3 regions of the Bradyrhizobium sp. WBOS08 genome follow, and region 1 is predicted to be linked to each of the others. Evidence: predicted binding sites of a transcription regulator. Region 1 holds the regulator's gene; each other region holds the start of a gene.
What was found. Region 1 encodes LexA, which represses DNA repair genes until DNA is damaged. Its sites were predicted from a motif close to TGTTCNNNNTGTGTTCNG; they were not measured.

Region 1 (3,277 bases):
GACAGTTTCCTGCTGAAGGAGTGGCTGGCGGCCGACGCCGATCCGCGCGATGCCGGCAGCAGCACGTTGGCCGAGGGAGTGTCGTGCGACGAGTCCGGCTGCGTGACACCGCTCACCGATGGGCGCCTGGTCGCGCTGGCCTCGCGCATCGACGCGCTGGCGGACGATTGCAGCCGCGCCGCGCTGGTGGTGACGTCGCGGGCCGCGCCGCCCGATTGCGTGGCGATGGTGGTGGATCGGCAGCGGCTCGCGCGCCAGGGCGCGCTGGCGCTGACACGGCATGGCGACGGATTTGCGGTTCAGGCGGTCAAGGCGAGAGGTGCAGACCGCCCCTGGTCGCCGGCGGCAGCCGGCGAGGGAGATTTCGAAGGAGCCCTCATGCCGAGGCCGGCTTCGCGCGTCCGCGACGCAACGCCGGCGGAGGCCGATCTTCAGGCCGAGGACTGAGCTTTGATCAGCCGATCGGCTGGCGCGTGACGGCCGCCCGACTGTCCGCGATGATCTCAGGCTTATGCTCGCGCTCACCGACCGGCTGCGTCACCGGCAGCTGCAGCACGGTTGCGCGCTGGCCTTCGACCAGCTGAGTCACCAGCACGTACTTGCCGTCAGGAAATTCGATCGCGTCGTGATGGCGATCGGGAATGTGCGGATCGATCTTGCCGAACTTGCCGACGCGGGAGTTGACGGTGCGCGTCCAGATCCAGCGGTTGTCGTAACGGACGTTGTCGGCGAAGGCGAGCTCCGTCCCCGGCAGCAGGCAGACCGCAACGGAGAGATCGGCTTCGGAGGCGAAGCCGCGCGTCGAGGTGCCGCGGAAGGTTGTCGTGACGATCGTCTCGCCGACTTCGGCGGGACGCGTCGCGACGGCATGCAGGCTGTAGTCACACATCGGGTGCTCCTCATGCGAAGATAGCGACCCGCGTCTCGTCGAGGCGCAGGCCTCAATCAGAGTGGAAGCCTGCAACGCTCTGCTTGGTTATGGGCAAATCTGCGGCTCGCGTCCGCAGCGCGCGATCACATTATCTTTCCCGGATTCGATAGGAACAAACATCGCATGCTTGCATTTGGCCGGCGTATCGGCGCTGCCGCACCACTCTGGCGCAAGGCTATCGCATTTGGCTATGGTCAGCCGCCTCCACAGCGTCATGGCCGGGCTTGTCGCGGCCATCCACGCCTTCCACGCAGCACAATGAACGTGGATGCCCGGGACAAGCCCGGGCATGACGACCTCTGCAAAATTCAAGTGCGATTGCCGAAGCGCGCCCGGCGCTTGATGCTCGGTATCAGTACTTCCGGTAAAGCCCGATCAGCTTGCCCTGAATCTTCACGCGGTTCGGCGGCAGGATACGCACCTCGTAAGCGGCATTGGCCGGCTCGAGTGCGATCGAGGCGCCGCGGCGGCGGAAACGCTTGAGCGTGGCCTCCTCGTCGTCGATCAGCGCCACCACGATGTCGCCGGTATTGGCGCTCTCGTTGCGCTGGATGAGCGCCATGTCGCCGTCGAGGATACCGGCCTCCACCATGGAATCGCCGCGCACTTCGAGCGCGTAGTGCTCGCCCGAGCCGAGCATGTCGGGCGGAACGCTGATGGTGTGGCTGCGGGTCTGCAACGCCTCGATCGGCGTGCCGGCCGCGATACGGCCCATCACGGGCACCGCAACGGGCCGCTCGCCCTCGTCCATGGAGGGGCTGGAGCTGGTGCGGACCTTGCCGAGATTGCCCTCGATGACGCTCGGCGTGAAGCCGCGCCGGGCGCCGGCGGCAGCCTGGAGCTCCGGCAGCTTGATCACTTCGATGGCGCGTGCGCGGTTGGGCAGGCGGCGGATGAAGCCGCGCTCCTCGAGCGCGGTGATCAGGCGGTGGATGCCCGACTTCGAGCGCAGGTCGAGCGCATCCTTCATCTCGTCGAAGGAGGGCGGCACGCCGCTTTCCTTCAAACGTTCGCTGATGAACCTCAGAAGCTCGTATTGTTTGCGCGTTAACATCTCGACCAAAGTCCCCCGGTTGATGTCGTTCGATTCCGAGACGATGAGTTCAGCGATAAGCCGCTACATGCTCGAAACAAATCATGAACGGACACTATATGTTCGATACATGTTCCGCAACTGCTTAATTTACCGTGAACGGTGGCGAACTCGCGGAATGCGTGTGGCCTTGCACTCAGACGGGGAGCCGCAGCACCTCGCAAGGGCTGCCGGCCTCGGCCTTCGGCGCGAACGGTGCGCGGACGAGAAGTACCTGTGCCGCAGCAAGATTCGCAAGCAGAGAGGAATCCTGATGGCTGACGGGGACGGCGACTTGCGCACCGTCGTCGCGCAGCTCCAGGCGCGCGCGCAGATAATCCTCGCGCTGGTCGTTGGCGCCGAGATCCTTGCCCAGCAAGGCGCGCTCGCGGCGATGATGAATCACTGAACGGCCCGACAAGGCGCGAATCAACGGCACCATGAACAGGAACGCGCACACGTAGGACGACACGGGATTGCCGGGCAGGCCGATCACGCGCATCGCGCCGAGCCGTCCGTGCATCATCGGCTTGCCGGGCCGGATCGCGATCTTCCAGAACGCCATCGAGATGCCTTCGTCCCGCAGCGCCTGCTGGACCAGATCATGGTCGCCGACCGACGCGCCGCCGGTCGTGATGAGGATGTCAGCACCGCTCTCGCGGGCGCGGCGGATACCGGCGGAGGTCGCCTCCAGCGTGTCGGCGGCGACACCGAGGTCGATGGTCTCGGCGCCCTCGCTGCGGGCGAGCGCATGCAGGGCGTAGCCGTTGGAATAGACGATCTGGCCGTGCCCGGGCGTGGTGCCCGGCCTCACCAGCTCGTCGCCGGTGGCGAGGATCGCAACTCTGGGACGGCGGTGGACGGCGAGATCCGGGTAATTCATCGCCGCGGCAAGCGCGAGATCGCGCTCCGTCAGGCGGGTTCCCTTGCGCAGGAGCACGTCACCCTCGCGGAAATCGACGCCGGCCGGGCGGACGTGCCGTCCGGCGATCGCGGCTTCCTTGATGGTGACGCGGTTGCCGTCCGCGACAGTGTCCTCCTGGATCACGACCGCGTCCGCTCCGTCCGGGATGACGCCGCCGGTGAAGATCCGCACGGCTTCGCCGGCGCCAACTGCTCTCGTGAAAGGACGGCCGGCTGCGATCTCGCCGATCACCGTCAGCCGGGAATCGACCGTTGCCGCATCGGCCGCGCGCACGGCGTAGCCGTCCATCGCCGACATCGCCTGCGGCGGCTGCGTGCGCCGCGCCGCGACGTCATGCGCGAGCACGCGG
Region 2 (3,277 bases), 1.5 Mb from region 1:
TCGCCGCACCGACGGCAAAGCCCTGCCGCCCGAGCGCACGAACCAGCGTCGTGAACAGCGCAGCCTCGCCGCCGAACAGATGCGCGCAGCCGGTGATGTCGAGGAACAGCCCGTGCGGCGGATCGAGCGCCACCAGCGGCGTGAAGCGGTCGCACCAATCGGCGATATCGCTGAGCGTCTTGGCATCGGCCGCGACATCGGCGTCGAACACTTTCAAGTCCGGACACATCGCCCGTGCATTGGCCAAGGGTTGGCCGATGTACAGGCCGAGGCGCTCGGCGGTCTCGTCCAGCGCATGGATCACCAGCGCATTGTTGTCCTTGATGACGACGATGCTCGGATGCGTGGATTCACCCAGTCCGGCGCTGCCAAGAAACCGCTGAATCCGGTCGATGGGCAGGCGCGGCAGCCACAGGCTGAGAATACGTCGACGGCTCACTGAACTTGCACTCATCACAATTCCATTCCATGATCCACCGGCCGCAGGGGCCATGACGATTGCGCAAAAGCTCGGCATCGAAGCGCGGCGCGCCCCAAACGTTCCACACAGGTCCCGGCGGCGAATGCGCCGCGCGCAGCATCCATCGCGTCTCCGCGGTGGAAGGCAGCGGCTGCGCGGCCATGCGCAGCATCAGGCCGGTGACGCCGGAGCCTTGCGCGGCCAGCGTCAGCTTGCGGCTCGCCACCAGATCGAACTGCCTGGTCTCGCCCCAGAGCTCGAGCACGACGGCGCCCAGCGCGTCGCAGGCAAGCGCATCGGCCGAGATTCGCAGCGCGCTCTCGACATCGGCGGCGCGGACCATCACCACGCGGCGCGGATCGAGGCCGAGCTCTTTGAGCCCGCTCATCGACAGCGCACCGGTTTCCACTTCCGAAAAATCCTGCCGCACCCACAGCAGCGGCTTGCGTGCCGTCACGCGCCCCGCAAGCCCCATGACAAAACCCGTCGCGGCCACGCCCTGGCGCCCCTCGCAAAACACCTCGTGGATCGCCGCACGCGCGAGGCCGCCCTTCAGCGCGTCGTCGATCCCGCTGTGGCCGAGCGCCACCCGATCGTGCTGATGCACGATCTCCGCCGTCTCGATGCGCTCGATCTGGCCGCGCAAGATCGCAAGCGCGCTCATACGTGCGCCGCTCATGCTCGCCGCTCCTTCAGGAATTGGTGCCGTGGCCTTCAAAAGAAGAACCAGCAGCTGGCTCATTTGTTCATGATATGTTCTAATATAAAGCTAACGGCGCGCGGAGAGTCAATCGAATTGCCGCGCTTTCGGATTCATCAGCGGAATCAATGGGATTTAGACATGGACGTGCAACGTAAGCTGGAGATCCTGGCCGATGCCGCCAAGTACGACGCGTCCTGCGCCTCCAGCGGCACCGAGAAGCGGGATTCCAGCGACGGCAAGGGCATGGGCTCGACCGCGCCCGGCATGGGCATCTGCCATTCCTATGCGCCGGACGGACGCTGCATCTCCCTGCTCAAGGTGCTGCTGACCAACGCCTGCAATTACGATTGCCTTTATTGCGTCAACCGTGCCTCCTCCAACGTGCCGCGCGCCCGCTTCACGATCGAGGAGGTGGTCAAGCTGACGCTCGACTTCTACCGACGCAATTACATCGAGGGCCTGTTCCTCTCCTCCGGCATCATCCGCAGCCCCGACTACACCATGGAGCAGGTGGTGGGTGTCGCGCGAAAGCTGCGCGAGGAGCATCACTTCCGCGGCTACATTCACCTCAAGACCATTCCGGAGGCCGACGATACGCTGATCGCGGAAGCCGGCAAATATGCCGACCGCCTCTCCATCAACATCGAGATGCCGCAGGAAACCAGCCTGCAGCAATTCGCGCCCGAGAAAGACGTGCGCGCGATCCGCCGCACCATGGGCCGGCTGCGGCTGAAGCTCGACGAGGCCGAGGAGAACCGCGCAACGAGAACGAAGGCCAAGCCGCAGCGCTTCGCGCCGGCCGGCCAGAGCACCCAGATGATCGTCGGCGCCGACAGCGCCTCCGACCACACCATTCTCCACACCAGTTCAAATCTCTACGGCTCATACAAGTTGAGGCGGGTCTACTATTCCGCCTTCAGCCCGATCCCGGACGCCAGCCGCGCCTTGCCATTGGTGCAGCCGCCCTTGCTGCGCGAGCACCGGCTCTACCAGGCCGACTGGCTGATGCGGTTCTACGGCTTCGATGTCGGCGAGATCGTCGACGACAGCGCGATGCTGCCGCTCGAGATCGATCCAAAGCTCGCCTGGGCGCTGCGTCACCGCGACCGCTTTCCGCTCGACGTCAACCGTGCCAGCCGCGAGGAGCTGCTGCGCGTGCCGGGATTCGGCACCAAAGCGGTCGAACGCATCATCGCGGCACGGCGCACCACCACGATCCGCCTCGCCGATCTCGCGCGGCTGCATGTGCCCCGCAACAAGGCGATGCCGTTCATCGTCCTCAGCGATCACCGGCCGTCACCACATCGTCTCGACGACGCGCGGCTGATCGAACGGTTCAAACCGAAGGCAACGCAACTGGGGTTTGGCTTCTGATGCAATACATCATCCTCGACACCGAAACCGATTTCGACGGCTGGCGCAAAGCCGCGCGCAGCCTCGTGCTTCACCACGTGCCGCCCAGCGATGTCACCTGGACCGTGCAAGGCGGCGAAGCGGACTTGTTCGCACCGCCCGCGCCATCACCGATCCTCGAGGTGAACGACGGCACCTTCAACGTGTCAGGCAAATTCATCGAACTCGCCAAAGCAGCGATCCTGCACCGCGATCCCCAGCGCTTTGCCATCCTCTATCGGCTGCTGTTTCGGCTGAAGGACAATCACGATCTCATCGATGTCGCGACCGATCCTGACGTTGCGCACGTCACCGCCATGGCGAGAGCGGTCCATCGCGACGAGCATAAGATGCATGCCTTCGTGCGCTTCCGCGAGATCGGCAGGGAACGCGAGGCGCATTACGTTGCCTGGTTCGAGCCGGAGCATCACATCGTCGAGCTCGCCGCGCCGTTCTTCGCAAAACGCTTTGCCGACATGCCCTGGTCGATCCTGACTCCCGACCTCTGCGCGCATTGGAATGGCCATTCGCTTTCGTTCACGCCGGGCGTCAGCAAGAGCGAGGCGCCGGGCGAAGACCGGCTCGAGGAAACCTGGCGGCGCTACTACGCCAGCATCTTCAATCCGGCCCGGCTCAAGGTGAAGGCAATGCAGGCCGAGATGCCGAAGAAATACTGGAGGAACCTGCCCGAGGCTTCGATCATTAAGCCCCTGATCGAGGAC
Region 3 (3,277 bases), 110 kb from region 1:
AGCGGACTCAACGGCCCAACTGATGCGGTGCTTACACCACTGAAGCCGCAAGTTGTGTCTCCGAGAAGCCACAGTGGTCGAAAAGGTGATGGTTACTGACTCATTACGCCTGCATATCTGACCTCCCGAATGACAAAGGCCGGCGCGAGGCCGGCCTTCAATCATCGAACGATGTCAGAGAGATATCAGTATCTGGCGATCAGCGGCCCGCCCCAGCGGTAGTTCACCCGGATCAAGCCGATATCGACGTCCTGGCTGATACGATCGGAGCGTGTAACGGCGCCAAGCGGGGCCGCCAGCAGGTTGCCCGAACCGGTGAAAGTCATCGTGCGGTTGCCGAGGAAGATGTGGTCGTACTCGAGGCCCACCGTCCAGTTCGGCGCAAATCCAAACTCGATTCCTGCGCCCACGACGCCGCCCCAACGGGTCTCGTTGGCGCGGTCGAACTCGAGACCCGTGACGAGATCGTAGCTGCGGTAGCGGTCGCTGACGACGGCGCCGCCGCCTTTCACGTAGAGCAGTACGTTATTCCAGGCGTAACCGACCTGGCCGGTGATCAGACCGAAGGCATCGATCTTCGAGCGATTGCGCAGGCCCGTGCCCACGAGCACCGTGCTGATGTTGTCGCCGGAGAAGTCGGCCCAGTTGCCCTGGCCTTCGAGGCCGAACACCCAATTGGTCGACTGCCAGCGATAACCGACCTGGCCGCCAACCGTGCCGCCGGTCGCGCTGTGACAGCCCTCGCCAACCAGGACGCCGGTCCCGGGCGTGACGAAATCCCAGCACTTGCGGCTGCTGCCGCCGCCGCCGTTGAGGCCGACGTAGAAGCCGCTCCAGTCGTAGATGGCGGCGACCATCGGCGCCGGGGCCTTGGTATAGGGGCGCGCGGCGAGATCGGCCGCGCTGGCGGGAGCCGACAGGCTCAATGTCACGGCACCGATGGCACCAATCAGAATCTTGTTCATTGCAGTCTCCCCAGTGTTCGCCGCTTCTCGAAGTCCCCGAAGCAGCAGATCAGGCGCGACGCCCTTATGATTCAATTACAGGGCGATCGTAGTCCCAAGGCGGCGCCGAGTCCGTCTCTCAAATGCCACACTTGGCGGTGCCCGAAAGGGGTCGCAACTTGCTCAATGTTAAGCGGTTTTGCCTGTTTACCGGAACCTCGCCCGGTTCCCGTGGTGGAACATTCCTTGGTGCCGGTGGGATGAATCCCAAATTCTGTCCCGATGCGCTGTCGGGAAGAACAAATCTGGAACGCAGCGAAGGTCGATGCTATATGTGGGGATAACCCAGGGGGTGATGGGCTGAGTGGCGCCTGCGAGCGTATAGGGTCGCCCCAACAGGGCGCAGAGGAACGCGGGCAGCGCGCTCGGCCTTTGAAATCAAGTGGCATTCGGAGTGGAGAGCGGCGATGGCGGGAAGCGTCAACAAGGTCATTCTGGTTGGAAATCTCGGCAAGGATCCTGAAATCCGCCGCACCCAGGACGGGCGGCCGATTGCGAATTTGAGCATCGCGACATCGGACACCTGGCGCGACAAGAACACCGGCGAGCGCAAGGAGAAGACCGAGTGGCATCGCGTCGTGATCTTCTCGGAGCCGCTTTGCAAGATCGTCGAACAGTATCTGAAGAAGGGCGCCAAGGTTTACATCGAAGGTGCGCTGCAGACCCGCAAATACACCGACCAGAGCGGTGTCGAGAAGTATTCGACCGAGGTCGTGCTGCAGGGCTTCAACTCGACGCTGACGATGCTCGACGGCCGCGGTGGCGGCGGCGGAGGCGGCAGCTTCGGTGACGAGCCGGGCGGCGATTTCGGCTCTTCCGGCCCCGTCAGCAGCGCGCCGCGCCGTCCTGTTGCCGCCGGTGGCAGCAGCCGCAACAGCGACATGGACGACGATATCCCGTTCTGAGAACGGATCGGACGAGGCGGCGCTGGCGGGTCTTCGGAGCGCCTTTGCACGTCGTGTCAGCAAACCCTGCCAATTGGCAGAAAGGGCTCGGGATTCCCGAGCCCGCTTCATGTTCGGGTTGAACTCGGCCCGCGCTCGGCAAAGCGGATTGATGGGCGCTCGCCGCGCGGGGGATCCGTGGTGGCAGGGGCGATTTTGGACGACCTGTTCCAGGTTGCTTCCTGGTGTGCCGTGCAATGCCGTAAGTCATTGGAAAAATGAGCGGAAAAAGCGCTTCCCCTGACCCTGCAAGGGTGGTTATCAGGGCCTCGATGCGCTATATGATTCCCAGATAAAACCTCACCGGATTTCCCCTTGGCTGACGACGACAACAAGCCCGGCGACCAGCCGGCGCAACCCTCGGACATTCGCCCCGTCTCCATCTTCGAGGAGATGAAGAAGTCCTACCTCGACTACGCCATGAGCGTGATCGTGGCGCGGGCGCTGCCCGATGCGCGCGACGGTCTGAAGCCGGTGCACCGCCGCATCCTGTACTCGATGAACGAGCAGGGGCACACGCCCGACAAGAAGTACGTCAAGTCCGCCCGCGTGGTCGGTGACGTCATCGGTAAGTACCACCCGCACGGCGATCAGTCGATCTACGACGCCATGGTCCGCATGGCGCAGGACTTCTCGATGCGCGTGCCGCTGATCGACGGCCAGGGCAATTTCGGCTCGGTCGACGGCGATCCCGCGGCCGCCTATCGTTACACCGAAGCGCGCCTGACGAAGGCGGCGCTGGCCCTGTTGACCGACATCGACAAGGACACCGTCGACTTCCAGCCGAACTACGACAACAACGAGACCGAACCGTCGGTCTTGCCGGCCAAGTTCCCGAACCTTCTCGTCAACGGTGCGGGCGGCATCGCGGTCGGCATGGCGACCAACATCCCGCCGCACAATCTCGGCGAGGTCATCGACGCCTGCGTCGCGCTGATCGACAACCCCGCGCTCACCATCGACGAGCTCATCAACATCGTGCCGGGACCGGATTTCCCGACCGGCGGCGTCATTCTCGGACGGCAGGGCATCCGCTCCGCCTATCACCTCGGCCGCGGCTCGATCGTGATGCGCGGCAAGGTCGCGATCGAGACCATCCGCAAGGAGCGCGAGGCGATCATCATCACCGAGATTCCCTACCAGGTGAACAAGGCGACGATGGTCGAGCGCATCGCCGAGCTGGTCAAGGAAAAGAAGATCGAGGGCATCGGCGACCTGCGCGATGAATCGGACCGTGAAGGCTACCGCGTCGTCATCGAGCTGAAGCGTGACGCCGTTCCGGATGTGGTGCTGAACCAGCTCTACCGGTTCACGCCGCTGCAGACCAGC

Region 2: a site for LexA is predicted at 1,204-1,221, ahead of DCM80_RS22330 (putative DNA modification/repair radical SAM protein). Genes of this name have one in related genera too.
Region 3: a site for LexA is predicted at 1,240-1,257, ahead of DCM80_RS29180 (single-stranded DNA-binding protein). Genes of this name have one in related genera too.

Annotation. Positions count from the first base shown of each region.
Region 1 is NZ_CP028988.1:6,295,325-6,298,601, reverse strand. It holds gene DCM80_RS29695 (ComEC/Rec2 family competence protein) at 1-447, shown strand, start outside; gene DCM80_RS29690 (hypothetical protein) at 455-889, opposite strand; gene lexA (transcriptional repressor LexA) at 1,284-1,985, opposite strand; gene glp (gephyrin-like molybdotransferase Glp) at 2,161-3,277, opposite strand, start outside.
Region 2 is NZ_CP028988.1:4,760,135-4,763,411, reverse strand. It holds gene DCM80_RS22340 (DNA polymerase Y family protein) at 1-454, opposite strand, end outside; gene DCM80_RS22335 (ImuA family protein) at 351-1,139, opposite strand; gene DCM80_RS22330 (putative DNA modification/repair radical SAM protein) at 1,302-2,537, shown strand; gene DCM80_RS22325 (UdgX family uracil-DNA binding protein) at 2,537-3,277, shown strand, end outside.
Region 3 is NZ_CP028988.1:6,189,455-6,192,731, reverse strand. It holds gene DCM80_RS29185 (outer membrane protein) at 186-965, opposite strand; gene DCM80_RS29180 (single-stranded DNA-binding protein) at 1,412-1,909, shown strand; gene gyrA (DNA gyrase subunit A) at 2,264-3,277, shown strand, end outside.